3 regions of the Streptomyces sp. NBC_00466 genome follow, and region 2 is predicted to be linked to each of the others. Evidence: riboswitches for the same ligand, from Rfam matches in the RefSeq annotation. Region 2 holds a riboswitch; each other region holds the start of a gene.

Region 1 (9,898 bases), 2.1 Mb from region 2:
CGGGTCTCCCTCGTGGACGAGCGCGGCCGGATCATCGAGGACGACCGCGCTCTGCTGGTGATGCTGGATCTGATCGCGGCCGAGCGGCGCAGCGGGCGCGTGGCGCTGCCGGTCACGACCACGAGGATCGCCGAGCAGGTCGCGGCGTACCACGGGACCCAGGTGGAGTGGACGACGACCTCGCCCGACGACCTGACCCGGGTCGGCCGCGAGGACTCCACCATCTTCGGCGGTGACGGGCGCGGCGGATTCATCATCCCCGAGTCCAGCAGCGTCTTCGACGGCACTGCGGCCTTCGTCCGGCTGATCGGCCTGGTCTCCCGTACACAGTTGACGCTCAGTCAGATCGACGACCGGATTCCGCGCGCCCATGTGCTCCGTCGTGACCTGGCGACGCCCTGGGCCGTCAAGGGCCTGGTCATGCGCCGGGTGGTGGAGGCGGCCGCCGACCGGTCCGTGGACACCACGGACGGGGTCCGGGTGGTCGAAACCGACGGCCGCTGGGTGATGGTGCTGCCGGCCCCGGCCGAAGCCGTCACTCATCTGTGGGCGGAAGGACCGGACGACGCGTCCGCGCAGGCGTTGCTCGACGAGTGGTCGTCGATCGTGGACGGCGCGGGTCAGTGAGGTCGTAGCGGTGTACCGGACGGCATGAGCCCGGGCCGTCCGGTACAGCGACGGGGCCATTGGGAGCCTGCGGCTGCGACGTGCGACGATGTGCGGCATGCCGAAGCAGCCCCCCGTTCGGAGCGCAGCCTCCCCGCCGCCGCGCCCCGATGCGTCGATGTCGCTGCTCAACAACGTGATGGACCACAGCCTCGACGACGGCTACGCCGAGGCGACCGCCCGGCGGCGGGCCGAGGGCAGTGCCGGGATGCCGCGTTCACTGCGGGCCAAGCTCGGTCTTGCCGCGGGTCTGGTGCTTGCCGCAGTCGTGGTCACCGTGGGCGCCGCGCAGGCCAGAGTGACGGCGCCCGTGGTCGCGAAGGAGCGCCAGGAGCTCATCGACCGTATCGACTCGGAGACTTCGTCCGCCGACGCGAAACAGAAGAAGGTCGACGGGCTGCGCGATTCGGTGGGTGAGCAGCAGCGCAAGGCGCTCCAGAAGCACGGGGGCGACCAGGGTGGGCTCGTGGCGCTGCTGTCCGGTGCGACAGCGGTGCACGGTCCCGGCGTGAAGCTGGTCATCGACGATGCCAAGGACAGTTCGCAGAGCGACGGCGGAGGCCCGCGGGAGAGCCCCGGGTTCTCCGACACGGGACGGGTACGCGACCGTGACATGCAGCAGTTCGTCAACGCCCTCTGGCAGTCGGGCGCCGAGGCGATCGCCATCAACGGACAGCGCCTGACCGCCCTGTCGGCGATCCGCGCCGCCGGTGACGCCATACTGGTCGACAACAGGCCGCTGGTACCGCCGTACACGGTGCTGGCGGTGGGGGACGGGAAGCACTTGCTCAGCGAATTCGATGACAGTGTCGGTGGGCAGTACCTGAAGGTCCTGAAGGACAGCTATTCCATCCGCACCAGCAGTTCCGACCAGGCCGACGTGCGCCTTCCTGCGGCCGCGAGCCTGATCGTACGTACAGCAAAGCCGAAGGCCGCCGGCACCGACCAAGGCGCGGCCGACACAGGGAAGGGCACATCGTGATCGCCGTACTGGGCCTCGTCGTGGGAGTCGTGGTCGGACTGTTGGTCCGGCCCGAAGTGCCGGCGATGGTCGAGCCCTACCTCCCCATCGCCGTCGTGGCAGCCCTCGACGCGGTCTTCGGCGGTCTGCGGGCCATGCTCGACGGAATCTTCGTGGACAAGGTCTTCGTCGTGTCCTTCCTGTCCAACGTCGTGGTGGCCGCGCTGATTGTGTTCCTCGGCGACAAGCTGGGCGTCGGCGCACAGTTGTCCACCGGCGTTGTCGTCGTGTTCGGCATCCGCATCTTCTCGAACGCCGCGGCCATTCGCAGGCATGTGTTCCGGGCGTGAGGCCGATGGGTGACGAGCCGATGAACAACGATGAGAACCCGCCCGATCCGCGGGACCCGGACAGTCCGCAGAGCCCGCAGGAGCCACCGCGCGATACCGGCGGCAGGCCCGGGCGCTTCCCCGGCGCGCTGCCCGATGAGAAGCCCGCGCGGACACCGCCTGGAGATGTCACGGGGGCGACGCCCGCGGCGCAGCCGAGGCAGGCAGGCCGGCAGCGGCTGATCGCCGCCCTGTGGCCGCCCCGGGTCACCAGGGCACAACTCATCGTCGCCCTGCTGCTGTTCGTACTGGGTCTGGGACTCGCCATTCAGGTCCGCTCCAACAGCGACAACAGCCCGCTGCGCGGCGCACGCCAGGAGGACCTGGTGCGGATCCTCGACGAGCTCGACAACCGCACCCAGCGCCTGGACGACGAGAAGCAGCGTCTGCAGAGCCAGCGCAGCGAGTTGGAGAGCAGTTCGGACCAGGCCGAGGAGGCGCGCAAGCAGACGAACGAGAAAGCGCGTCAGCTCGGCATCCTGGCCGGGACGGTGGCCGCCCAGGGCCCGGGCATCACCCTGCTCGTCAACGACCCGCATAAAACGGTCCAGGCGGACATGCTGCTCGACACGGTCCAGGAGTTGCGGGCGGCCGGCGCCGAGGCGATCCAGGTCAACGGTGTCCGGGTCGTGGGGGACACCTACTTCTCCGACGCGGGCGGCGGGATCCAGGTGGACACGGAGAAGATCAGTGCGCCGTACACCTTCAAGGTCATCGGGAAACCGGCCGACTTGGAGCCCGCGCTGAATATTCCGGGCGGAGTGGTGCAGACTCTGGAGAAGGAGCAGGCCACAGCCACTGTGACGCCTGCACAGAAGATCGTTGTGGACGCCTTGCGACCGGCGAAGCGGCCTGACTACGCTCGGTCCTCCTCGCAGTGAGGCGGGGGCGTGTGAGGGCCGCGGGACAAGGGCATGAGGTTGCGGGGGGTCGGCGCACGGATAGCGGGGTGCGTGGTGGAAACTGTCTGGGGGGTACGGACGTTGTAAGGATGTCCGGTTCGGCAGGTGTGTTCATTGAGAGTTCGTCCTGCCCCACGGGCGGGTCTGTTTCGGTCAAGGGGAATCGCCCGTGAAGTTGTTTGGGAAGTTGTTCGGCAAGAGTGCACGTGAGGACAGCGCGCGGCACCGCGCCCCACACCATGTGGAGGGCGAGGACCAGGGCGGCGACCGCCCGCTGTTCCGGGACGAGGTGGGTCGGCCGGGTGGTGACATTTCGGGTGATCAGGGTGCGTCGTCTGTTGACCCTGCGGGCCAGGGCCGCATAGGTTTTGGTGAAGCATCAACCTCAAGTACGGGTCGAGGGTTGCCCTCCGATCCGTACGCAACCAACGCCCACGCAGGGCAGTCGCGGCAGGAGGGTGCATCCATGCCGGTTTGCACGAGGTGCGGCCACCGCAATGCCGAGGACAGTCGGTTCTGCTCCAACTGTGGAGCGCCGTTGCGCGCCGGGGTGCCCGAGCGGCCCTCGGAGACCACTTCGACGATCTCCATCTCCGGGCTCGAGGCGTACGAGGCGGAGGTGACAGGGCAGACCGCTTCGCCCTCGCTCTCCCCCGAGGCCCAGGCGGCGGTCGACGCCCTGCCCCTCGGCTCGGCGCTCCTGGTGGTCCGCCGTGGTCCGAATTCGGGCAGCCGCTTTCTGCTGGACGGCGATCTGACCACGGCCGGACGCCATCCGCAGAGCGACATCTTCCTCGACGACGTCACGGTGTCGAGGCGGCATGTGGAGTTCCGCAGGGGCGCCGACGGCGGTTTCACCGTCTCGGACGTCGGCAGCCTGAACGGCACGTACGTCAACCGTGAGCGCATCGACGCCGTCGTGCTCGCCAACGGTGACGAGGTGCAGATCGGCAAGTACCGGCTGGTCTTCTACGCGAGCCAGCGGGGCGTGTGACCCGTCAGGGAAGGCCCATGCGGCAATCATCGACGGGCGGTGCCGGCGACGGCACCGCCACCGAGGACGACCGGCTGGTCAGTATCGGCACGGTCCTGAACCTGCTCCGGGAAGAGTTTCCCGAAGTCACGATCTCCAAGATCCGCTTTCTGGAGGCCGAAGGGCTCGTCGAGCCGCAGCGCACGTCGTCCGGGTACCGGAAGTTCGGTACCGCGGACGTCGAGCGGCTGGCTCAGGTCCTGCGGATGCAGCGCGACCACTATCTGCCGCTGAAGGTCATCCGGGACCACCTCGACGCACTGGGCCGGGGCGAGCAGATCCAGCTCCCCGCGCCCGGTGCCGTCCGTGAGCCCGCGGACGGAGCGCCGGACGGCGGCGCAGGCGTGCCCACGGCGTCCCGGGTGGGCCGGGAGGAGCTGCTCGCGGCCGCCGGGATCAGTGCGGACGACCTCGCGGAGTGGGAGTCGTACGGGCTGCTGTCGCCGCTCCCGGAGGGCGGATACGACGCGGAGGCCGTGAATGTGGCCGGGCTCGTCGCGGACCTGGGCCGATTCGGTCTGGAACCGCGGCATCTGCGTGCCATGAAAGCGGCCGCCGACCGTGAGTCCGGGCTGATCGAGCAGGTCGTCGCCCCCCTTCGGCTGAACCGCAATCCGCAGACCAGAGCGGATGCGGACAACACCACGAAGGACCTGGCAGCACTGACCGTGCGGCTTCACGCGGCGCTCGTGCAGACCTCCCTCAGGGTCCGGTTGTACTGATCACGGGGGTGCCCGACTACCCAAACCTGCCGGGCACGTCCTAGGGTTGCTGTGTGAACGAGCTCGACGTTGTGGGTGTCCGGGTGGAAATGCCCTCCAACCAGCCGATCGTGCTCCTGCGTGAAGTGGGAGGCGACCGGTATCTCCCTATCTGGATCGGCCCTGGTGAGGCGACCGCGATCGCCTTCGCCCAGCAGGGCATGGCTCCAGCAAGGCCGCTGACCCATGACCTCTTCAAGGATGTCCTCGAAGCGGTCGGCCAGGAGCTCACGGAAGTGCGCATCACCGACCTGCGGGACGGGGTCTTCTTCGCGGAGCTGGTCTTCGCGAGCGGGGTCGAGGTGAGTGCGAGGCCCTCCGACGCCATAGCGCTCGCCCTGCGCACCGGGACGCCGATCTACGGCAGTGACGGGGTGCTCGACGATGCGGGAATCGCGATTCCTGACGAGCAGGAGGACGAGGTGGAGAAGTTCCGCGAGTTCCTCGACCAGATTTCTCCGGAGGACTTCGGGACCAACAGCCAGTGACGCTCCGCTCGGGTCGTCAGCGCATCCGGCAAGCCTTTCCCCGGAGAGGGGCACGCGAAACCACTCCTAGGGTGATTATCACTCGGCGTGCCGAGTGTGGCGATCGTTGACGCACCTCAAGTGACTGCCTACCGTCGAGTGGGCAGTTCAAGGACGGAGGTCGGCGTGAGAAGCACCGGCGAAGATGTGGCAGGGGAACTCCCCGGACTGGGTCCGGGGGACGGAGTGCCGTATCCGCTTCACGGCTCAGCGGCCGAATCGACGACCGACACCGTCGGCTACCGGGGGCCGACCGCCTGCGCGGCGGCCGGCATCACCTACCGGCAGCTCGACTACTGGGCGCGTACGGGACTGGTCGAGCCGAGCGTGCGGCCCGCCCAGGGGTCGGGCACCCAGCGTCTCTACAGCTTCCGGGACGTGGTCGTCCTCAAGATCGTGAAGCGGTTCCTGGACACCGGTGTGGCCCTCCAGAACATCCGGACGGCGGTCCACCACCTCAGAGACCGCGGGGCCGGCGACCTCGACCGTATGACGCTGATGAGCGACGGCGCGACGGTGTACGAGTGCACCTCGCCCGACGAGGTGGTCGGCCTGCTGCAGGGCGGCCAGGGGATCTTCGGGATCGCCGTCGGGGTCGTGTGGCGGGACGTGGAGAGCGCCCTCTCCCAGCTGCACGGCGAGCGGGTCGACACCGGCGAGACCCTCATCGGCCACAACCCGGCCGACGAGCTGGCCAGGCGCCGCAACCGCGCCGTCTGACGGGCCTCCGCGCTGCGGGGGCCCGATTGTCAGTGCCGTGAGGCAGCATCGGTGGTGTGAGAGCCGTACCGACCATCCTGCATCTGGACATGGATGCCTTCTTCGCCGCCGCGGAACAGGCGGCGAAGCCGAGCCTGCGCGGGAAGCCGGTGGTGGTCGGCGGGCTGGGGCCGCGCGGAGTGGTGTCGACGGCGTCGTACGAGGCACGGCGGTTCGGGGTGCATTCGGCGATGCCGATGGCGCAGGCCCGCCGGCTCTGTCCGAACGCCGCCTATCTGGTGCCGCGCTTCGCGCTCTACCGCGAGGTGAGCGGCCAGGTCATGGAACTGCTCGGGCGGCTCTCGCCCCTGGTCGAGCCGCTGAGCCTGGACGAGGCCTTCGTGGACCTGGAGGCGGGCGGAGTCGCAGACGGCAGACGGTCGGCCCGGCGGGCCGGTGAGCAGCTGCGCAGGGACATCCTGGCGGTCACGGGGCTCAGCGGGTCGGTGGGTCTGGCCGGCTCCAAGATGCTCGCGAAGATCGGCTCGGAGCGGGCCAAGCCGGACGGCCTGGTCCTGATAGAGCCGGGCACCGAGCGCGAGCTGCTCGCGCCCCTCTCCGTACGGATCCTGCCGGGAGTGGGCCCGGCGACCGGTGAGCATCTGCGCAGGGCCGGGATGACCACCGTGTCCCATCTGGCCGGGGCCGGTGAGGACGAGCTCGTCCGGCTGCTGGGCAAGGCGCACGGCGCCTCGCTGTACCGGATGGCGCTCGGCCAGGACGACCGGCCCGTGGTGTCCGAGCGGGACACCAAGTCGGTCTCGGTGGAGGACACCTTCGACGTGGACCTGCACGACCGGGCGCGGGTGCGGGCGGAGGTGGTGCGGCTGGCCGGACGGTGCGTGGAGCGGCTGCGGGACGCGGGGCGGTCCGGGCGGACGGTGGTGCTGAAGGTCCGGCGGTACGACTTCTCGACGCTGACCCGTTCCGAGACGCTCCGGGGGCCCACGGACGACCCCGAGGTCGTGCGCGAGGCCGCGGGGCGGCTGCTGGAGGCCGTGGACACCACGGGCGGCGTGAGGCTGCTCGGGGTGGGCGTCACCGGCCTCGCGGACTTCACCCAGGAGGATCTTTTCGCGCAGGCGGCCACGGAGCGGGCGGCCGTGCTGGAGCTCGCGGCGGAAGAGGCGGCACCCGGTCCCGCGGCGCCGCCGGAGCCGGCCGCGGACGAGCCGCCGTCCGGCACGGGGCGCCGCTGGCTCGCCGGGCACGATGTGCGCCATGACGAGTACGGCGCGGGGTGGGTGCAGGGCAGTGGCGTGGGCCGGGTGACGGTGCGGTTCGAGGATCCGTACGCGACCGCGCCCGGCCGGGTGCGGACCTTCAGGGTCGACGATCCCGCGCTGAAGCCGTCGGATCCGCTGCCGCTGGTCCGGTCTGCCCCGGACGGGCCGGGTGAACCGGACGGGCGAGGTGAACCGGACGGCTCAGGCAGACCGGCGGGGCCGGACGGGACGGCCCCGGGGGAGGAGGCGGACACCGGTGAGGGGCCGCCAGGGCGTTCCGGGGAAGCAGTGACTGCCGGGGCTGGGCCGGAGGGTCAGGTGCGTTCCTCTTCGCCCGCGAGCCGGCCGAAGTCCCGGTCGGGAGGCGGCGGCGTGGGGGCCGAGATACCGAGCCCGTAGTGGTGGTAGAGCTGCAGCTCCTGCTCGGGAGAGAGATGGCGGCCGACTCCGAAGCCCGGTGCTTCCTTGATCAGGTCGCGGTCGAAGGGCACTTGCAGGGTTTCCCTGACCAGTTCGCTCGGCTTCAGCGGGACGAACGCGTCCCGGCTGAACAGTCCGGTGCGTACCGCGGCCCACTCGGGCACTCCGGTGGCGTCGTCGAGGTAGACCTCGTCAACCGTGCCTATCTTGAGGCCATTGCGGTCGAACGCCTTGCGGCCTATCAGGCTGCGCGGATCTATGTCGGTCTGCACGGTCCCTCCAACTGATCGCAACGGATCACGATGTCTCCCGCCCCCTGCGAAGGTCTCCCCCTCAGGGAAGTCCAGATCCGGGGCATCGGCCACTCGAACACCGTGCGAAGTGGCTCGCTGGTAGGCTGGCCAGTGGCTGCTGACCCCGCGCGGGAGAGCCCTTCGGACGCGTTGTCCGGGGGCGCCGAAGGAGCAAATCCTCCCCGGAATCTCTCAGGCACACGTACCGCGCGGACGAGGTCACTCTGGAAAGCAGGGCGGGCGTCGGGCGGGCACGCCCGGATCCTTACCTCACCGACGGTGAAAGCGGGCGCGTCGAGCGGCGGGCCGGTGAAACTCTCAGGTTGAGATGACAGAGGGGGAGGCCGTCCGGGTACCCGTGCCGTGGTACCCCTCGCAGGTCGTAACGACCAGGAGGCCTCCGCCATGACTGCTCACCGCATTCCGCTCTCCCAGCTGGAGCGTGGCATCCCCTTCGAACAGCGCCACATCGGGCCCGATGCGGGGGATCAGGCCAAGATGCTTGCCCACGTCGGTTACGGATCGCTCTCGGAGCTCACATCGGCCGCCGTACCCGAGGTGATCAAGAGCGCCGAGGCGCTGAACCTCCCGGACGCGCGCACCGAGGCCGAGGTCCTCGCCGAGCTGCGTCTCCTCGCCGACCGCAACCAGGTCCTCGCCCCGATGATCGGGCTCGGCTACTACGGCACGTTCACACCGCCGGTCATCCTGCGCAACGTCATGGAGAACCCCGCCTGGTACACGGCGTACACGCCCTACCAGCCGGAGATCTCCCAGGGGCGCCTGGAGGCGCTGCTGAACTTCCAGACCGTTGTCGCCGATCTGACGGGCCTGCCCACCTCGGGCGCCTCGCTGCTGGACGAGGGCACCGCGGCAGCCGAGGCGATGTCCCTCGCGCGCCGCGTCGGCAAGGTCAAGAACGGTGTCTTCCTGGTCGACGCCGACGCGCTTCCGCAGACCGTCGCGGTGATCCAGACGCGCGCCGAGCCGGCCGGTGTCGAGGTCGTCGTCGCCGATCTCAGCGACGGCATTCCGGCCGATGTGGCCGAGCGCGGTGTGTTCGGCGTACTGCTCCAGTACCCGGGCGCCTCCGGCCGGGTCCTGGACATCGCGCCCGTCATCGAGCAGGCGCACGAGCTGGGTGCCGTCGTCACCGTCGCCGCCGATCTGCTGGCACTGACGCTGCTCACCTCGCCCGGAGAGCTGGGTGCTGACATCGCGGTCGGTACGACCCAGCGGTTCGGCGTCCCGATGGGCTTCGGCGGTCCGCACGCCGGGTTCATGGCCGTACGTGAGAAGTTCGCGCGCAGCCTGCCGGGGCGGCTCGTCGGCGTCTCCGTCGACGCGGACGGCAACAAGGCGTACCGGCTGGCCCTCCAGACCCGTGAGCAGCACATCCGCCGCGAGAAGGCCACCAGCAACATCTGCACCGCGCAGGTGCTCCTTGCCGTGATGGCCGGGATGTACGCGGTCTACCACGGCCCGGACGGCCTGCGCGAGATCGCCCTGCGCACCCACCGGTACGCGGCGATCCTCGCCGAGGGGCTGCGCGCCGCGGGCGTCGACGTCGTGCACGGCGACTACTTCGACACCCTCACCGTACGGACCGGGGGGAGGGCCGCCGAGGTCGCCGCCGCCGCCCGCGAGGGCGGGGTCAACCTGCACCAGGTCGACGCGGACCTGATCTCCGTCTCCTGCGACGAGACCACCACACGCACCCAGCTGGCCGCCGTCTGGGCCGCCTTCGGCGCCGAAGGCGACATCGAGGCGCTCGACGAGCGGACCGCCGACGCACTGCCCGCGGGGCTGCTGCGCGAGGACACCGTCCTCACCCACCCCGTCTTCCACCAGCACCGTTCCGAGACGGCGATGCTGCGCTACCTGCGCAAGCTCGCCGACCGCGACTACGCGCTGGACCGCGGCATGATCCCGCTCGGCTCCTGCACCATGAAGCTCAACGC
Region 2 (9,898 bases):
GCCCCGACGAGGTAGCACAGGACCGCCGGCCAGTTGACCCGGCCGTAGCGGCCACCGTCGGCCTTGAAGAAGTCCTCGACCACGTAGTCGCCATGGCGCACCAGGTAGTAGTCGACGAGGTTCACGGCGGTCCACGGGACCAGGGCGCTGAGCAGCAGGACGATGAAGTTGTTGTAGCTCGCCAGGAAGCCCTTCTCACCGAGGAGGGCGATGGTCAGCGCGATGCCGCAGAGCAACGCGGCCACCACGGCGCGCTCGCGGGCCCGGGCGGACCAGCGGGGAAAGAAGGTCTGCGCGACGGTGATGGCCGACAGGGTGCTGCAGTAGAGATTCATGGCGTTGGTCGCCGCGATCCCCACCGTGAAGACGACCACGACCGGAACGGCGAAGACTCCGGTGAGCTTCGTGAGACCCGCGATCACATCCGAACCAGGCAGAGCAAGGCCGACGGAGGCACCGAGCAGCATCGGCAGAATGGAGCCGATCGTGCTGCCCCAGTAACTCATCCAGAAAGCCGGCTTCGCGCCGGTGCCGGCCGGCATGTAGCGCGAGTAGTCCGAGACATACGGCGCGTAGGCGATCTGCCACACGGCGGCTGCCGACACCGTGCCCATGAACCCCGCGAGCGTGGCTCCGCCGGTACCGAAGAAGCCGTGGGGCAGCGGGTGCACGAACAGGACCCACACGAGAGCGAGCGCCAGCATGGCTCCCGAAAGGTAGGTCATGATCCGGGTGTAGGCGTGGATGAGCCGGTAGCCGTAGATCGTCGCGGCCAGGCTCACCACCGCGATGATGGTGATGCCGCCCTGGGTGCTGACCGGTGTGATGGTCGCCAGGGACTGCCCGCCGAACACCAGGTTCGCGACGAACCAGCCGATGTACATCACAATGACGACCAGGATGATCAGCACGGACCCGTAGGAGCCGAACTGGCCCCGCGTCTGCACCATCTGCGGGATGCCGAGGGTCGGGCCCTGCGCGGAGTGCAGCGCCATGAAGACCGCGCCGATCAGGTTCCCGGCGACGACACCCAGCACCGCGGCCCAGAGCGGCTGGCCGAAGAGCGTGGTCGACAGGCCACCGGTGACGATGGAGAGCACCATGATGTTCGATCCGAACCAGATCGTGAACAGGTCGCGGTTCGTGCCGTGGCGCTCGCTGTCAGGGATCGGCTGGATGGTTGCTGACTCAATGGTCTTCGCCGAGTCGTGGTGAGGTTGCGATGGCTCACTCATTGCTCTGTCCTTCCGAAGCAAGGTCCATGACCTGCCGGCGCACCTGCCGAAAACTGGTGTGAGGAGCGGCCGTCGAGGTGTGCCGCGACCGGGAGCCCCTGGGTGCGCGCGGTGCGGATCACCCGAGCAGCGGGCGCAGGTGATCGTTGAGAAAGAGACCCCTGGGGTCGAACTGCTTGCGGATACCGATGAATCTGTCGAGCTCGGGAAACATCTGCTCCATACGGGCGCGCGTCGTGAAATGCAGCTTTCCCCAGTGGGGGCGGGCGTTGTACGGCTGCAGGACGGCATCGACGTCGGAGAGGTATCCCCAGTAGTCGGTGCCGGCCGTGACGGTGATGGTGATCACCGTGTTGTCCCGCTTGTACTGCTGTGAGAGATAGGCATCGTCGGCGGCCACCCAGCGCACCTCGACGGGGTAGGTCTCGTCGGGGTACTTGCGGCGGATCAGTTCGCGGATCTCGCGGAAGGCGTCCAGCCCCTGCTCACGCGGCACGAAGTACTCGAGCTCGTTGAAGATGCGCCCGAAGCCGTCGGGGTATATCCGGTAGGACCGGTCGGTACGGTGGCCCTCGGCGGTGTCGACGCCCTCCGGCTCACGGATCTCCGCGAGGTCGTACACCTTGGTGTACGCGCGGTCCGCCATCGGCCGGCCGGCCGGCGTGGGCAGCTCGAAGAGCTCGGCTCCGCCGTCCGTCGGACACCACAGGAACGAGAAGTGCCGGTGGGCGTCAGGGTTGACGTCCCAGCCGCTGATCAGCTCGTCGACGTGCGGATAGGTGATCGTCTCGCGCAGGTGGTACCTGGGCGAGACTTCGAGCTCCACCTCGATGACGACACCCAGCGATCCCAACGACACCTGTGCGGCGCGGAGCACGTCGAGGTCGTCCTCACCGATCTCCACCACATCGCCGTTTCCGTCGATGAGCCGGATGTAGCGGACCGCTCCCGAGAAACTCGCGAGAGCGGTTCCCGAGCCGTGGGTGCCCGTGGCGATCGCACCGGCGATGGTCTGCTTGTCGATGTCCCCCTGGTTGGACAGCGCAAGGCCGGCCTCCCAGAGCGCGTCGCCGAAGGCGCTGATCGGAGTACCGGCCAAGGCGCGGGCCCGCCGCCGGGTCACATCGGTGCCGGTCACGCCGGAGAGGTTCTTGAGGCTCAGCAGCAGGCCGCCGGTCTGCACCAGCGGTGTACTCGAGTGCCCGGTGCCGGCGACACGGATGCTGAGCCCCTCGGCGATCGCCCGGCGCACGACGGTCAGCAGCTCGGCCTCGCTCGAAGGCTCGGCGTACTGGGCCGGGCTGAAGACCTGGTTCTCTCCCCAGTTCTGCCAGACGATTCCGCGCTTGAGTCCGGTGCGGGTGCCGCTCATCGTGCGTCGGCCCCTTCGCGTCCATCGGCCGCCGGGGCTTGTGGGCGGGACCGGTTCACCATCACGTGCTTGGTGCGGGAGTAGTCGTCCAGTGCGTAAGCCGACAGGTCGCGGCCGTAGCCCGACGCCTTGAAGCCGCCCCAGGGCATCTCGGTCGCGAACGTCAGATGGTCGTTGACCCACACCGTGCCGAAGTCGAGCTGCCGCGGCAGGTCGGCGGCGCGTCGCGCGTTCTCCGTCCACACCGATGCCGACAGGCCGTACGGCGTCGCATTGGCCGCAGTGACCGCGGCCTGCTCATCGGTGAACGTCTCGACGGTGACGACGGGACCGAAGATCTCCTCCCTGGTGCACTCGGCGCCGGCCGGCACGTCCACGAGAACCGTCGGGGGGATGAACCAGCCCGGCCCCTCCGGGGCATGGCCGCCTATCGCCGGACGTGCGCCTTCCGCGATCGCGCGCTCCAAGAAGCCGAGAACGGTCCGGTGGTGCGCCTCGGAGACGAGGGGCCCCATTTCCACCTCGTCACCGGCAGCGGGGTCACCCACCACGAGCGTCCCGACCCGTTCGACGAGCGCGTCGACGAAGTCGGCCGCCACCGACTCATGGACCAGAACGCGGCAGGCGGCGCCACAGTCCTGGCCCGTGTTGCCGAAACCGGCGAAGCGCAGGGTCTCGGCCACCGCCGCGATGTCGGCGTCGGGGAAGACCACGACCGCGGCCTTGCCACCGAGCTCCAGGTGCACCCGCTTCAGCGAGTCGGAAGCGGCCCGTGCGACGGCCTGACCGCTGCCCACCGAGCCGGTGACCGAGATCATCGCGACCTGGGGGTGCCTGGCCAGCGCCTCGCCCACGACCGCCCCTTCGCCCGTGACGATGTTGAGCACTCCCGGAGGGAGTACGTCAGCGAGGAGTTCGGCGAGACGGAGAGAGGTCAGGGGCGTGGCCTCGGACGGCTTGAGCACGCAGGTGTTGCCGGCCGCCAGGATCGGCGCGATCTTCCAGAGGCCGGTCAGCAACGGGTAGTTCCACGGTGTGATGGCGGCGACCACGCCGACCGGCTCGCGGACAATCATCGAGGTCCGGCCCTCGGCGTACTCACCGGCACCGAGGCTGAGCTGCGCACGGACGGCGCCCGCCATGAACTGCACGGTGTCGATCGACGCGTCGACGTCCTCAAGCGCGAGCCACAGCGGCTTGCCGGTGTTCACCGATTCAAGGGCAGCGAGCTCATCGCGGTGCGTCTCCATCACCGAAGCGGCCTTGAGCAGCAGGCCCGCGCGGTCCTTGGGAGTCAGAGTCCGCCAGGCCCGGAAGGCGGCCTGGGCGGCTCGCACGGCGGCGTCGACGTCCTCAGCGGTGCCCCGGAGGACTTGGCTGATCGGGCGACCGGTGGCGGGGTTGTACACAGGGATGGCGTCGACACTTGCCCCCGAGGTGGGGACACCGTTGATGAAGTGCTTCCTGGGTGAAAGCAGTTCCGCGGGAACCAGCGCCGGAGCGTCCGGCGAGGGACGAACCAGACGCCCGTTCGTGGTGCGCAGAGCCGAAGGCATGGGAGAAACCTTTCTGCAGGTGCTGACCCCATCCGGCCGGTGAGGTCTTGCCCACGATGGTGCGCGCCTCCGCTCTCACGAGCTGTACTCAATCCGTCAAAGCGACGACATCGAATTTGTGCAGACGCACAATTTTCTCCGCCGGCCGCGCCTGCCAGTTCTGTACAAATAGGTGATAACGATCGGTGTGTGAACTACCGTCCTGGCATGACGATCACGGTTGCAGAACTACTGGAGATGCCGCACCTGCGGCTCCGTCTCCTGTCCGGCCGGGACGGGCTGCAACGGGAGGTCAGCTGGACGCACACCTCCGACCTGCCTGAGCCGTGGCAGTGGCTGACCGGCGGAGAGCTGCTGATGACCAACGGCATGTCGTTCCCGGAGTCGGCCCACGAGCAGGAGGAACTCCTGCGGCGGCTCATGGACGCGGGCGCCGGCGCTCTCGCTATCGGCGAGAAGATGTACTGCCCACCGCTCACCGCACGGTTCACCGAGGTCAGCGAGTCGCTTTCGCTTCCGGTGCTCCTGGTGGACTACCCGATGCCGTTCATCGCGATCTCGCGCGCGGTGGCGGCGGCCAACCTGCTGGAACAGTCGGACCGGCTGATTCGGACCGAGCGAATATATTACACACTGCAACGTTCGGTGACCGAGAAGCACAAGCCGTCCAAGCTGACCACCGCACTGTCGCAGCAGCTGGGCTGTGCGCTGCACGTGTGCCACCGCGAGTCCGCCGAACCGTGGTTTCCCGACAGCGCCGGACTCGACGAGAGACTTCGCCAGGCCCTGTCGCAGGCCCACCTCGGGTCCCGGCAGGTCAGCGCCGGTGCGTTCGTCACGTATCTGAGTGACGGCCGGGAGATGCGGCTGGCGGACATCCCCACCCAGCCCGGCGCCGTGCTCGTCCTGGTCTCCGACGGGCACAGCGTGCTCGACGCCATCCTCATGCAGCACGCCGCGACCGTGATCGCCCTCGAGATGTCCCAGGCACTGGTGGACCTGGAGCACCGCCGCCGACAAGGCGCGGAGTTCCTGGCCCGGCTCATGGACGGCAGCGCCGAACCCAGAGGCGGCCGCAGCCAACTCCTCGAAGCCGGGATCGATCCGTCGTCCGCGGTCCTGTACGCGGTCTCTTCCGACGACAGCGCCCGGCTGCGTGAACTGCACGTCGGGCTGTGGCGCAACGGGGTTCCGCATCTGGTCGTGCACCACTCCGGGGCTCTCTACCTGCTGGCGCACGACAAGGAGAGGGTGCTGCGCATCATCCATGCCAACGCCGGTCCCTCCGCGGCGGTGGGAGTGAGCAGCCCGGTCAAGACCATGGACCGCATCCCCGAGGCGGCACGGGAAGCACGCTGGGCAAACCAGTCGGCCGAGCACAACAAGACGCACACCTTCCGCTACGGGGAAGCCACGCCGTTCCTCGGCGTTTCGGGCATCGACGACGCGATGGCTCTCGTCGACCGGGTGCTCGGGCGGCTCCTGGAGCATGAGTCCAAGCACCGGGGCGAGCTCCTGCCCACCCTGCAGAGCTTCTTCGACCATCAGCGCTCCTGGCAGAAGACGGCGAACGCCCTGCATGTGCACCGGCAGACCGTGCTGTACCGGATCCGCAAGGTCGAGGACATCACCGGGCTCAACCTCGACCGCACCAGGGACATCGCCGAGCTGTGGCTTGCCCTGCAAGCGCGTTCGATGCTGCCGGGCGCCGCCGGACGGGAAGGCACCCGGCAGGACCGCACATCGCGCCCGGGAGAGCGATGACAGGCCCGGGGATCGCCGATGAGCCCGGAACGGCGGGCACTTGACGGCCGCCGTTCCGGGCTCGTATGTTCCTCGCGAGATCCGGCCCTCCGCCGACAACTCTCCGGCGGAGTCCGGAGAATCAGACGCTCAGGCGTCTCGCCCACAGTGCGTGGCCGCAGAGGCGCGGCGGAGGTCCCGGGACCGTCCGGCACGTGAGAAGTAACGAAAATGCCGTCGTCGGCCCGGTGCTCGCGTCCGTGGGCCGCACTGCACCACACCTCACTTCACCTGGCCTTTCGGTCGGGCCCGACAACTCAACATCGTGCCGTTCGAACCGAAGCGGGAGAGCCCTCGCCCATCCTTGGCGAGGCGCCGAAGGAGCAACCTTCCCCAGAATCTCTCAGGCCCAACTACCGCTCCGGCGAGGCAACTCTGGAAAGTCAGGACCTCGTGTCCTGCGCCCACGGTGCAAACCGCCGGACCCGGTGGTGAAGCTCTCAGGTACCGATGACAGAGCGGGGAGGTCACCCATCCATGGCGCCGTTTCCGCGGTGCCCTCATGAGGGAGCCTCCCGCCATGACCTCACCTGGACACTCCGCGTCCGGAGAGTTCGCCACCCGTCACATCGGTGTCAGCGAAACAGACCAGGCCAAGATGCTGGCCGAAGTCGGCTACCCGACGTCGGCCGGCCTCATGGACGCTGCCGTTCCGAGTGGCATCCGCAGCACCGCCGAACTGAACCTGCCCGCCGCCGCCACCGAGGCGGAGGCACGCGCCGAACTGCATGAACTCGCCGGCAGGAATACCGTGGCCGTGCCGATGATCGGCCTCGGCTACCACGCGACCACCACGCCTGCGGTGATCCGGCGCAATGTGCTGGAGGACCCGGCGTGGTACACCGCCTACACGCCGTACCAGCCGGAGATCAGCCAGGGCCGGCTGGAGGCGCTGATCAACTTCCAGACCATGGTCGGCGACCTCACCGGGCTGCCGACCGCCAACGCGTCGCTGCTCGACGAAGGCACCGCCGTCGCCGAGGCCGTCACCGTCATGCGCCGCGTCGTACGCGGCGGCCGCCCCCGCGTCCTGGTCGACGGCGACACCCTCCCGCAGACCCTCAGCGTCCTGCGCACGCGTGCCGCCGCGGTCGGCACCGAGGTCGTCGAGATCGATGTCGCCGAGCCGCTGCCCGAGGGGGACTTCTTCGGGGTGGTGCTGTCCTACCCCGGCTGCTCGGGCGCGGTCCGCGACCTGCGCGGGGTGACCGCTGCGGCACGGGCACGCGGGGCACTTGTCACCGTGACCGCCGACCTGCTGGCGCTCACCCTGCTCGTGCCGCCGGGTGAGTTCGGCGCCGACATCGTCGTGGGTTCGTCGCAGCGCTTCGGTGTACCCCTGTTCTACGGCGGACCGCACGCCGGGTACATCGCAGTCCGCGCAGGGCTGGAACGTCATATGCCCGGCCGGCTCGTGGGCGTGTCCGTGGACAGCGCAGGCCGGCCGGCGTACCGCCTGGCCCTGCAGACCCGCGAGCAGCACATCCGGCGCGACAAGGCGACTTCCAACATCTGTACGGCGCAGGTGCTGCTGGCCGTGGTCGCATCGATGTACGCCGTCCACCACGGCCCCGAAGGTCTGACCGAGATCGCCCGGCGAACACACCGGCACGCCGCACTCATCGCCGCGGGTCTGCGGAAGACCGGGGCCACGGTGGTGCACCGCGCGATCTTCGACACCCTGCTGGTGCGGGCCGATGGCCGCGCCGATGAGGTCGTCGCGGCCGCGCACGGCAAGGGCCTGCGGCTGCGGCTGGTGGACGGCGACCACGTCGGCGTCTCCTGCTCCGAGGTCACGACGGAGGACCACGTCCGGCTCGTACTCGAAGCCTTCGGCCGGTCCGGGGGCGACCTGGACGAGCCGGCGGCCGACGCTCCGGTGACGATTCCGCCGGGGCTGCGCCGTACCTCACCCTTCCTCACCCATCTCGTCTTCCATCAGCACCGTTCCGAGACCGCGATGCTGCGCTACCTGCGCAGGCTTTCCGGCCGTGACTTCGCGCTGGACCGCGGCATGATCCCGCTCGGGTCCTGCACGATGAAACTCAACGCGACCACGGAGATGGAACCGGTCAGCCTGCCCGGGTTCGCGGACCTGCACCCGTTCGCGCCGGTCGCCGACGCGGCCGGGTACCTGACCCTCATCGAGCAGCTTGAGACATGGCTGGCCGAGGTCACCGGTTACGCCAGGGTCTCCGTCCAGCCGAACGCCGGATCACAGGGCGAACTCGCGGGCCTGCTGGCGATCCGCGCGTACCACCGGAGCAACGGTCGGACCGGACGCGACGTGTGCCTGATACCGGCAAGCGCACACGGCACCAATGCCGCCTCCGCGGTCATGGCCGGGATGCGTGTGGTCGTGGTGGCCTCACGGCCCGACGGCACGGTCGACCTCGACGACCTCAGGGCGAAGTGCGCCGAGCACGCCGAGGCCCTGGCCGCGATCATGGTGACCTACCCCTCGACGCACGGTGTCTACGAGGCGGGCATCACCCGGCTGTGCGAGCTGGTGCACGAGCACGGCGGACAGGTGTACGTGGACGGCGCCAATCTCAACGCGCTGCTCGGGGTGGCCAAGCCCGGTGAGTTCGGTGGCGACGTGTCCCACCTCAACCTGCACAAGACGTTCTGCATCCCGCACGGCGGCGGCGGGCCGGGCGTCGGCCCGGTCGCCGTGGCCGAGCACCTCGCACCGTATCTGCCCACCCACCGGCTGCACCCCGACACAGGGAGCCGCGACGGGGCCGGACCGGTGAGCGCCGCACCGTTCGGCAGCGCCGGCATCCTGCCGATCCCGTGGGCCTACATCCGGATGATGGGCGGGGAAGGGCTGACCAGGGCGACGCGGACAGCCGTGCTCAGTGCCAACTACATCGCCCGCCGGCTCGCGCAGCACTTCCCCGTCCTGTACACCGGGGAAGCCGGCCTCGTCGCGCACGAGTGCATCCTCGACGTACGCCCGCTCACCGCTGCGACCGGTGTGACGGTCGACGACATCGCCAAGCGGCTCATCGACTACGGCTTCCACGCGCCGACGGTGAGCTTCCCCGTCGCCGGCACGCTGATGGTCGAGCCGACGGAGAGCGAGAGCCTCCAGGAACTTGACCGCTTCTGCGAGGCGATGATCGCGATCCGCGCCGAGATCGCCCTGGTCGACCAGGGCGTCTGGACCCTTGACGGGTCCCCGCTGCGACAGGCACCGCACACCGCGGCCGCGCTCGCCGGTCAGTGGACCCACGCCTACTCGCGTGAGCGGGCCGTCTTCCCGGCGGGCGTCACACCGGACAAGTACTGGCCGCCGGTCGGCCGGATCGACCAGGCCCACGGCGACCGGAACCTGGTCTGTTCCTGCCCGCCCCCCGAGTCGTTCGAGTCGATCTGACCGGTCACGGCCCGAGGGGAGAACACCATGTCCAAGAAGTCACCACTGCACGACGTCCACACCGAACTCGGTGCGCTGTTCACCGACTTCGCCGGCTGGTCCATGCCGCTGCGCTACGCCTCCGGACCGGCTGAGCACCACGCCGTACGGACCACCGCCGGAATCTTCGACCTCACCCACCTGGGCGAGATCGAACTGTCCGGCCCCGAGGCGGGCCGGGCCATCGACCACGCCCTGGCCGGCGAGCCGTCGAAGACCGCCGTCGGCAGCGCCCGCCACTCCATGCTGGTCCACGAGACCGGCTCAGTACTCGACGACCTCCTCGTCCACCGCCTGGCCGAGCAGCGATACCTCGTCGTTGCCAACGCCGCCAACGCCCTGATCGTGCTCTCCTGCCTGCGTGACCGGATCGACGGCTACGCCGCCACGGTCCGGGACGCGTCCGGCGACTGGGCACTGATCGCGGTCCAGGGCCCGAAGTCGCCTGCGATCGTCAGCGAACTGGCCGACATCGACGTGCCGTTGCTGAAGCCCTACGCGATCGAACCGG
Region 3 (9,898 bases), 2.8 Mb from region 2:
TCTTCTTGGCGAGCTCGGCTGTGGAGAGGATCACACCACCGCGCGGGCCGCCCAGCGTCTTGTGCGTGGTCGTGGTGACGACGTGCGCGTGCGGGACGGGCGACGGGTGCAGGCCCGCGGCCACCAGGCCGGCGAAGTGCGCCATGTCGACCATCAGGTACGCGCCGACCTCGTCCGCGATCTTGCGGAACGCGGCGAAGTCCAGCTGGCGCGGGTAGGCGGACCAGCCGGCCACGATCAGCTTCGGCTGGGACTCCTTGGCCAGGCGCGCGACCTCGGCCATGTCGACCTGGCCGGTCTGCTCGTCGACGTGGTACGCGACCACGTTGTAGAGCTTGCCGGAGAAGTTGATCTTCATGCCGTGGGTCAGGTGCCCGCCGTGGGCGAGGTTCAGACCCATGATCGTGTCGCCGGGCTTGAGCAGCGCGAACATCGCGGCAGCGTTCGCCTGGGCGCCCGAGTGCGGCTGGACGTTGGCGTGCTCGGCGCCGAAGAGCGCCTTGACGCGGTCGATCGCGATCGTCTCGATCACGTCGACGTGCTCACAGCCGCCGTAGTAACGGCGGCCCGGGTAGCCCTCGGCGTACTTGTTGGTGAGGACCGAGCCCTGGGCCTCCATGACGGCGACCGGAGCGAAGTTCTCCGAGGCGATCATTTCGAGGGTGGACTGCTGGCGGACCAGCTCGGCGTCGACAGCGGCGGCGACGTCCGGGTCGAGCTCGTGGAGGGAGGAATCAAGAAGTGACATCAATAGTCCCTAGTTGCCGGCGGAGAGAGCGGCGTACTCGTCGGCGGAGAGCAGGTCGTCCGGCTCGCCGGTGACGCGCACCTTGAACAGCCAACCGCCCTCGTAGGGGGCGGTGTTCACCAGCGAGGGGTCGTCGATGACGTCCTGGTTGATCTCGGTGATCTCACCGGAGACCGGGGCGTACAGATCGCTGACCGACTTGGTCGACTCCAGCTCACCGCAGGTCTCGCCCGCGGTGACGGTGGACCCGGCCTCAGGGAGCTGGGCGTAGACGACGTCACCGAGCGCGTTGGCCGCGAACTCCGTGATGCCGACCGTCGAGACGCCGTCCTCGGCGACCGACAGCCACTCGTGCTCCTTGCTGTAACGCAGCTGCTGGGGGTTGCTCATGACCTGATTCTCCTGGATGCGGGGGAGTGCTGGTGAACGGTGGTCTTACGGGCTGAGATGGTGTGGGTCACTTCTGGCGCTTGTAGAAGGGGAGGGCCACGACCTCGTACGGCTCATGGGTACCGCGGATGTCCACGCCCACACCGGACGTGCCGGGCTCCGCGTGGGCGGCGTCGACATACGCGATGGCGATCGGCCTGCCCAGCGTCGGCGAAGGGGCGCCCGACGTGACCTCGCCGACGACCTGGCCGTCCGCGACGACCTGGTAGCCCGCGCGGGGGACCCGGCGGCCCTCGGCGATCAGACCGACCAGCTTGCGCGGCGGGGCCGAGGCGGCCCGCTCGGCAGCCGCCTCCAGGGACGCGCGCCCGACGAAGTCGCCCTCCTTCTCGAACTTGACGACCCGGCCGAGACCGGCGTCGAAGGGGGTCAGCGCGGTGGTCAGCTCATGGCCGTAGAGGGGCATGCCCGCCTCCAGGCGCAGGGTGTCGCGGCAGGAGAGCCCGCAGGGCACCAGGCCGGCCGGTGCGCCCGCCTCGGTCAGCGCCTGCCAGAGCTTCTCGGCGTCGGACGGGGCGACGAACAGCTCGAATCCGTCCTCGCCCGTGTAGCCGGTCCTGGCGATGAGCGCCTGGACGCCGGCGACGGTGCCGGGCAGGCCCGCGTAGTACTTCAGCCCGTCCAGGTCGGCGTCCGTGAGCGACTTCAGGATGCCGGAGGATTCCGGGCCCTGTACGGCCAGCAGGGCGTACGCGTCGCGGTCGTCCCGTACGACGGTGTCGAAGCCGCCCGCGCGGGCGGTCAGCTCGTCCAGGACCACCTGTGCGTTGCCCGCGTTGGCGACGACCATGTACTCCTGCTCGCCGAGCCGGTACACGATCAGGTCGTCCAGGATCCCGCCGTCCTGCCGGCAGATCATGGTGTAGCGGGCGCGGCCGTTGCCGACCGTGCTGATGTTGCCGACCAGCGCGTAGTCGAGCAGCCGTACGGCCTCCGGGCCGCTGACGGTGATCTCGCCCATGTGGGAGAGGTCGAAGAGGCCGGCGTGCGTCCGTACGGCGATGTGCTCGTCGCGCTCACTGCCGTAGCGCAGCGGCATGTCCCAGCCCGCGAAGTCGGTCATGGTCGCGCCCAGTGACCGGTGCAGGGCGTCGAGTGCTGTGAGACGGGGCGTGGGGCTCATATGCGGTACTCCCGGGGCATGACAGACGAGGACGATCCTCCCCATCTGTCATCGGAACCTGAGAGGTTCGCCGGCGCCTGTTGAGAGGGCACGGCTTGCACCTTGGGTGGGACCGCAGAGCGGCCCGCTTTTCAGATCTGCCTCGTCCGCGCGGTACGGGGCCTGAGAGATTACAAGGGAGGGACTTGCTCCTTCGGCGCCCCGGCCAGTGGCCGAGAACTCTCCCGCGCGGATTCGAACGGCCTGTATGGAGTTGGCGCGCACATCATCGCATGCCGCGCGGGCGGCGCCTCACCGGTGTCGCATTACTGTTTCTTTACACTTCGTAGACGGGGGTATGCAGGGGATACGCAGGCACATGCGGGCCCTACGGGGTGGCCCGACGGGGGGAGTGGCCGTGGTGGGGCAGGAGTGGCGCGCGGATGTGGCGCCGCATGAGACATCCGGGGGGCCGGGGGCGGTGCCCGTGCGGTCCGTCCGGACCGTACGGACCGGACAGGAGGCGGCCGGCAGCGGGCCGCCCGCGGTACGGGACCTGCGGCGGCGGGCCGGCCGCAGCCCGCACCGCCTGGTGTTCGCCGCCGGGGACGTGGTGGTCCTGTCCGGCCTGCCGGGCAGCGGGAAGTCCACGCTCTTACGCAGGGCCGCGGGGGCGCGCGGGATCGACTCGCAGGACGCCCGGGACCGCTGGGAGCGCCGGATGCCCGGCTGGCTGCCGTACTGGAGCTACCGCCCGCTGGTGCGGGCCGCCCACTACGGCAGGCTGTGGCGCGCCCTGCGCTCGGGCGCCGGTGTCGTCGTGCACGACTGCGGCACGCACTCCTGGGTGCGCGCGCTGCTGGCCCGGGCGGCGCGGCGGCGCCGGACCGCCCTGCATCTGCTGCTGCTCGACGTGGCGCCCGGGGTGGCGCTCGCCGGTCAGTCGGAGCGCGGCCGGAAGGTCTCCGCGTACGCCTTCGCCCGGCACCGCAGGGCGGTCGGCGGGCTGGTCCGGAACGCCGAGCGGGCGCGGCTGCCCGCGGGGTGCGGTTCGGTCGTGCTGCTCGACCGGGACGCGGCGGCCGTACTGCGCCGGATCGGGTTCGGGGCGGCGGTGTGACGGTCCCGCTCCTTATGGTTGGGGGAGGCCAAACGAACGACCCTGAGGTCGGTCGGCAGGTGAACAGGTGAGAAGGGGATACCTCGGTGGACATGGCATGGCCGGGAAATGAGCTCGAAGAGGTCCTGACCGCATCGGTCGGGAACCAGGCCGCGGGCGGCCGGCTGATCGAGGTGCTGGGGCGCAGCAACCTCTGGGTACCGCTGCCCAACGGCGGTGGGCAGGACAGCAGTTCGCTCGACCTGCCCACCGTGGACATCGAGGGCGGGGCCTATGTCCCCGTTTTCAGCTCCGAGGCGCAGTTCCTCCAGTGCGTCGGCTCGCACTACTCCTTCGCGGTGGCGCCGGCGGTCGAGTTCGCCCGCGGGCTGCCACCGCAGCTGGGCGTCGTGGTGAACCCGGGCGGCGCGATCGGTATGCCGCTGCCGCCGCTCGCGGTGGCCGAACTGTGCCGGAGCGGCCGGACCTCCCTCGACGGGCCCGCGACCGGCGGCCGGGTGCGGCTCTTCGAGCCGGACTGGCAGGAGGAGCCGGTCGACTTCCTCTCCGCCGCCGCCGGTGAGTTCGAGGAGTCGGGCGTGGTCCTTTCGGCGCGCCGGGCCCTCGCCTCCATCGAGGGCGGCGACCCGGTCCTCTTCGTCGGGGTCGAGTTCGCGACGTGGGACGGCGCGGGCCGCAACGCCCCGATGGACGCGCTCGGCCGGGCGCTGCACCGGGTCGAGGTGCCCTGGCCGGTCAATCTCGTCCTGCTGGACGTGGCGCAGGACCCGGTCGCCGACTGGATGCTGGACAAGGTCAGGCCGTTCTACGTGAGGGCCGACGCCGCGGGGCCGGTGCTGTAGGGCCGGTGCCGCAGGGCCGGGACCTGCGGCACTCGGAGCGAGGTGGCCGGTGCCGCGCAGGCACCGGAAACCCGCCGCGGCATAAGCTGGGCGGATGTGCGGGACGCGTGGGACGACCGGCGCGCGGATTGGCCGGAATCGCACGGAACCGATCGCGCACGGAACCGATCGTGCACCGAACGGATCGAACTGATCGAACGGAACTGATCGAACGGAACGGATCGCGCGGGCGGATCGTGCGGGCCGGACCGTCTGAGCTGCATCCCGGGCGCGCGGAACGCCAACGGGTGATCAAAAGCGCGCGGATGGAAAGCGCGTGGATCAAAAACGGGTGGATCAAAGAGGGGCGGGACCCAGAGTGAGTGCGTCGGGCACGGCGGCCGGGCAGGTCGAGCAGATGCTGCCCCAGGTGACCCCCGGGCGGTACGACGCCTATGAGGCACTGCTGCAGGCGCTCGCCGACAGCCAGGTCTGGATGCTGCTCTGGCACGGCCAGGCCGGGTCGCCGGACGCCCAGTACGGGAACATGGAGATCGAAGGTCTCGGTTACGCCCCGTGTGTGACGTCGGCGCAGGAGCTGGCGGTCTCCGGCTGGAACCGTGCGCACGAAGTGGTCACAGGGCGTGACATCGCCCGCTCCCTCTATCCCGACCACTGGGGGATCTGGCTCAATCCGCATGCCCCCGGCGGCGGTGTCGGCATTCCCTGGACCGATCTGCGGCGGATCGCCACTGGTCTGGACCGGATGCCGGCCGGGCCGCTGCGGCTGTCCGAGCCGGCCATCGAGATCCCGCAGTTCTACGCGCTGCTCACCCAGAGCGCCCACCACACCCCGGCGATCCGCTCGTTGAGCCGGGTCTGGGTGCAGCCCGCGCTCGGCACCCCGTATCTGGCCATCGGGCTCGATCTGTACGACACGAGCCAGCAGTCCGTGGATTCGGTGCGGGCGATGATGCAGCAGTCGATCGGCGCCGTGCCCGAGGGGCTGCCCGTCTCGACGGTGGCGCTGTCCGACGCGTACGACCCCGTCGGGATGTGGCTGCGGGCCAACTCCCGCCCCTTCTACGACCGCGAGGCCCATGCGGCCCCCTCTCCCGCGGCGGGATACGGCTACCCGCCAGTAGGCTGAGTGCACCAATTAGGCCGTCAATGGCGGCTGTTGGGTGCGATGTCCGAACTGGCGCTTTAGCGAGGAAGATTTCCGCTCAGCCGCTCCCGGCGTCCGGATAACGGAAGTTCATTAACCGCATCACGGTTGCGCATACATTCACCGTCAGGTCTGGCGGGTGATCGCAACCGCGATGAAGACTCCCTGCATTGAGCATCGTCGTGCCCTTGTGCGACGAGTCTTGAACACATTCCGTTACTTCAGCACAGTGGCATCACCCGATGCGCTTGATGCACAGCAGCCGCCACCGCGGCAGGTACGGGCCGGCCACCGCCGGCCGGGAGGGGTCAAAGGCACTGTGACCGCACCGATCGAGACCACCGGATCGACTGCCGAAGCGCAGCCGGAGGCAGTACTCACGGGGGCCACGCAGAGCCAGATCGAGGGCCGTTCACTCGGCCGGATCGCCTGGACGCGTTTCAAGCGGGACAAGGTCGCCATGGCCGGCGGGGTCGTCGTGATCCTGCTGGTGCTGATCGCCATCCTGTCCAAGCCGATCCAGGCGATGTTCGGGCTCGACCCCAACGACTTCCACCAGAACCTGGTCGATCCGGCTCTGCTGGCGCCCAAGGGCAGCTTCGGCGGCATCAGTTGGAGCCACCCGCTGGGTGTGGAGCCGCAGACCGGCCGGGACATCCTGGCCCGCATCGTCGAGGGCTCCTGGGTCTCCCTGGTGGTCGCGGCGGGGTCGACACTCCTCTCGGTCGTCATCGGCGTCGTGATGGGAGTGGTGGCCGGCTTCTACGGCGGCTGGGTGGACAGCGGCATCAGCCGTCTGATGGACACCTTCCTGGCGTTCCCGCTGCTGCTCTTCGCGATCTCCATCTCCGCGTCACTGCAGGGCAACGCGTTCGGCCTGAACGGGCTGACGCTCCGTATCTGCGTGCTGATCTTCGTGATCGGCTTCTTCAACTGGCCCTACATGGGCCGTATCGTCCGCGCGCAGACGCTGAGTCTGCGTGAACGGGAGTTCGTCGAGGCCGCCCGCTCACTGGGGGCCCGCGGTCCCTTCATCCTCTTCCGCGAACTGCTCCCGAACCTGATCGCGCCGATCCTCGTGTACTCGACGCTGCTGATCCCCACCAACATCCTCTTCGAGGCGTCCCTGAGCTTCCTCGGTGTGGGTATCCAGCCGCCGCAGGCCTCCTGGGGCGGCATGTTGTCCACCGCGGTCGACCTCTACCAGGTCGATCCGATGTTCATGATCATTCCCGGCCTGGCGATCTTCATCACCGTGCTGGCCTTCAATCTGCTGGGGGACGGGCTGCGCGACGCACTCGACCCCCGTGGCAAGTAATCGCGGCCATGCCGCACACCGGACAACCGAGGGGGCTTTCCTCAGCATGAACAGCAGAAAGACGGCAGCGGCGATAGCCGCGACGGTAGCGCTGGGGCTCGCTGCCACCGCTTGCGGGAGCAGTGACAGTGGCGGCGGGGGCGGCCACGGCAAGGCCGACGCGGCTCTGACGAGCATCGTCAACAAGACCGACAAGAAGGGGGGGACGGTCAACTACGAGCACGCCAGTGGCCCGGACTCCCTGGACCCCGGCAACACGTACTACGGCTGGGTGCAGAACTTCTCCCGGCTCTACGCGCGTGCGCTGGTGACCTTCAAGCCGGCTCCGGGCAAGGAAGGGCTCAAGATCGTGCCCGACCTGGCGACGAGCCTGGGCAAGGCATCCCCGGACGCCAAGACCTGGACGTACCACATCCGCAAGGGTGTGAAGTTCGAGGACGGCTCCGTCATCACCTCGAAGGACGTCAAGTACGCGGTCGAGCGGACCTTCGCCCGTGAGGCGCTGTCCAACGGGCCCACGTACTTCAGCACGTACCTCAAGGACGGCGACAAGTACAAGGGTCCCTACAAGGACAAGTCGCCCGGCGGTCTCAAGTCCATCGAGACGCCGGACGACTCCACGATCGTCTTCCATCTGGGCAAGCCGTTCGCGGACATGGACTACCTGGCCTCGTTCTCGCAGACGGCGCCGGTGCCGCAGAAGGCGGACAAGGGCGCTTCGTACGTCCAGCACATCGTGTCCTCGGGCCCGTACAAGTTCGCTTCGTACAGCGAGAGCCGGGGCGCGACGCTGGTCCGCAACCCGCAGTGGGACCCGAAGACGGACCCGATCCGCAAGGCGCTCCCCGACAAGATCAACCTGAAGTTCAACGTCACGCCGACGACTGTCGACGAGCACCTGCTCAACGACACCAGCACCGCGGACATCGCCGGTACCGGTCTGCAGTCCAAGACCCAGCCGAAGGTCATCACCAAGGCCTCCGAGAAGGCGAAGACGGACGACCCGTACGCCGGCGCGCTGCAGTACCTCGCGCTGAACGTGCACGTGAAGCCGTTCGACAACGTCGAGTGCCGCAAGGCCGTGCAGTACGTCGCGGACAAGGCCGACATGGTCGACGCGATCGGCGGCGCGGTCCGGGGCGACCCGGCGACGACCGTCATCCCGCCGGGTGTCTCGGGCTACAAGAAGTTCGACCTGTACCCGACCCCGGGCAACAAGGGCGACATCGCCAAGGCCAAGCAGCACCTGGCCAAGTGCGGTAAGCCCAAGGGCTTCAAGACGACGCTGACCGCCCGCTCCGACCGTCCCGACGAGGTCACCAGCGCCACCCAGCTGCAGCAGAGCCTGAAGAAGATCGGCATCGTCGCCGACATCAAGACGTTCCCGTCGGACAAGTACTTCACCGACTTCGCGGGCGTCCCGGACTGGGTCCACAAGAACAACGCCGGAATGATGATGATGGCGTGGGGCGCCGACTGGCCGGCCGGCTTCGGCTACATCGACCAGATCGTCGACGGCAAGGCCATCAAGGCATCCGGTGGCACCAACCTGATGGAGCTCGACGACCCGAAGATCAACGCGGAGATCGTCAAGGGCATCGGGACGCTGGACAACGCGAAGCGCAACGCCACCTGGGGCAATGTCGACCAGATGGTGATGGAGAACGCCTCGCTGGTGCCGCTCTTCTACCGCAAGAACCTGCTCTACCGCCCGGACTCGGCGGCGAACGTAACGGTCAGTCAGGCGTACCTCGGCATGTACGACTACGTGCTGATGACCTCGACCAAGTAACACACCTGTTCATCGACAGCACCCCCTTGAAAGGCAGGTGAAGGCGCCGGGACGGACGGGCCTACCCCGTCCGTCCGACCCGGCGCCGCACGGCTGTGGCTGCGTACATCATCCGACGCGTATTCGCCGCGGTGTTGCTGCTGCTGGTGGTCAGCGCAGTCACCTTCGCGATCTTCTTCCTCGTCCCCCGCCTCGGCGGTCAGACGACCGACTCCATGGCAGCCCAGTTCGTGGGCAAGAGCCCCGACCCCGCGACGCTCGCCGCGGTCAAGAAGAACCTGGGGCTCGACCAGCCCCTCTACGAGCAGTACTGGCACTTCATCAAGGCCATCGTTGTCGGCGCGAACTACCACTTCGGGCCCGACCCCGCGGTGTGCCACGCGCCCTGCTTCGGCTACTCCTTCAAGACACACTCGGCGGTCTGGCCCGAGATCGAGCAGCGCATCCCGGTGACGCTGTCACTCGCGGTCGGCGCTGCGGTCATCTGGGTCGTCACCGGTGTCGCGACCGGCGTGGTCTCCGCACTCAAGCGGGGCTCGCTCATCGACCGGCTGGCGATGGGCGTGGCACTGGCCGGCGTCTCGCTGCCGATGTTCTTCACCGGACTCGTCTCGCTCGCCCTGTTCAGCTTCCACTGGACGATCTGGGGCGACCTGCAGTTCGTGTCCTTCACGGACAATCCGGCCGAGTGGGCCTGGAACCTGATCCTCCCCTGGTGCACCCTCGCCTTCCTGTACTCGGCGCTCTACGCCCGGCTCACCCGGGCCGGGATGCTGGAGACCATGGGCGAGGACTACATCAGAACCGCGCGGGCCAAGGGCCTGCGGGAGCGGAACGTGGTCGTCAAGCACGGTCTGCGCGCCGCCCTTACCCCGCTCGTCACCATCTTCGGGATGGACTTCGCGCTGCTCATCGGCGGCGCGGTCATCACGGAGACCGTCTTCTCCTTCCAGGGGATGGGGGCCTACGCCATCCAGGGTGTGACCCGCAGCGACCTCCCGATCGTCATGGGTGTGACGCTGGTGGCCGCCTTCTTCATCGTTGTCTGCAACCTGCTGGTGGACCTTGTGTACGCCGCGATCGACCCCCGGGTGAGGCTCTCATGAGCGACGTGCGCAAGAAGGGTTCCGGCGAGCCCGCGAAGAGCGGCCAGGCCGGTGCGCCGTCCGCCGCCGACAAGAGCTTCCTCTCGGTGCGGGACCTGCGGATCCACTTCGACACCGACGACGGCCTGGTCAAGTCTGTGGACGGCGTCAGCTTCGACCTGAAGGCCGGTCAGACGCTCGGCATCGTCGGCGAGTCCGGCTCGGGCAAGTCCGTGACCTCGCTGGGGATCATGGGCCTGCACAACTCGGACCGGGCCCGGATCTCCGGTGAGA

The links. Region 2 has a riboswitch for glycine ahead of gcvP (aminomethyl-transferring glycine dehydrogenase). Riboswitches for the same ligand answer to the same signal wherever they lie in the genome.
Region 1: it holds a riboswitch for glycine, as region 2 does, so the genes downstream of both, gcvP (aminomethyl-transferring glycine dehydrogenase) here and gcvP (aminomethyl-transferring glycine dehydrogenase) in region 2, are expected to answer to the same signal.
Region 3: it holds a riboswitch for glycine, as region 2 does, so the genes downstream of both, gcvT (glycine cleavage system aminomethyltransferase GcvT) here and gcvP (aminomethyl-transferring glycine dehydrogenase) in region 2, are expected to answer to the same signal.

The regions. Positions count from the first base shown of each region.
Region 1 covers NZ_CP107896.1:6,344,990-6,354,887, forward strand. Annotated here, with positions in the region: gene OG210_RS28475 (mannose-1-phosphate guanyltransferase) at 1-627, shown strand, start outside; gene OG210_RS28480 (DUF881 domain-containing protein) at 725-1,648, shown strand; gene OG210_RS28485 (small basic family protein) at 1,645-1,977, shown strand; gene OG210_RS28490 (DUF881 domain-containing protein) at 1,998-2,897, shown strand; gene OG210_RS28495 (FHA domain-containing protein) at 3,046-3,912, shown strand; gene OG210_RS28500 (MerR family transcriptional regulator) at 3,930-4,673, shown strand; gene OG210_RS28505 (bifunctional nuclease family protein) at 4,727-5,200, shown strand; gene OG210_RS28510 (MerR family transcriptional regulator) at 5,387-5,959, shown strand; gene OG210_RS28515 (DNA polymerase IV) at 6,016-7,623, shown strand; gene OG210_RS28520 (PRC-barrel domain-containing protein) at 7,539-7,916, opposite strand; glycine riboswitch at 8,057-8,155, shown strand; gene gcvP (aminomethyl-transferring glycine dehydrogenase) at 8,343-9,898, shown strand, end outside.
Region 2 covers NZ_CP107896.1:4,217,280-4,227,177, forward strand. Annotated here, with positions in the region: gene OG210_RS18955 (cytosine permease) at 1-1,235, opposite strand, end outside; gene OG210_RS18960 (D-arabinono-1,4-lactone oxidase) at 1,354-2,607, opposite strand; gene OG210_RS18965 (aldehyde dehydrogenase family protein) at 2,604-4,163, opposite strand; gene OG210_RS18970 (PucR family transcriptional regulator ligand-binding domain-containing protein) at 4,371-5,927, shown strand; glycine riboswitch at 6,240-6,335, shown strand; gene gcvP (aminomethyl-transferring glycine dehydrogenase) at 6,487-9,348, shown strand; gene OG210_RS18980 (hypothetical protein) at 9,376-9,898, shown strand, end outside.
Region 3 covers NZ_CP107896.1:1,413,782-1,423,679, reverse strand. Annotated here, with positions in the region: gene glyA (serine hydroxymethyltransferase) at 1-748, opposite strand, end outside; gene gcvH (glycine cleavage system protein GcvH) at 758-1,138, opposite strand; gene gcvT (glycine cleavage system aminomethyltransferase GcvT) at 1,206-2,321, opposite strand; glycine riboswitch at 2,463-2,558, opposite strand; gene OG210_RS06190 (AAA family ATPase) at 2,680-3,420, shown strand; gene OG210_RS06185 (enhanced serine sensitivity protein SseB) at 3,513-4,262, shown strand; gene OG210_RS06180 (enhanced serine sensitivity protein SseB C-terminal domain-containing protein) at 4,621-5,391, shown strand; gene OG210_RS06175 (ABC transporter permease) at 5,729-6,727, shown strand; gene OG210_RS06170 (ABC transporter substrate-binding protein) at 6,774-8,519, shown strand; gene OG210_RS06165 (ABC transporter permease) at 8,615-9,625, shown strand; gene OG210_RS06160 (ABC transporter ATP-binding protein) at 9,622-9,898, shown strand, end outside.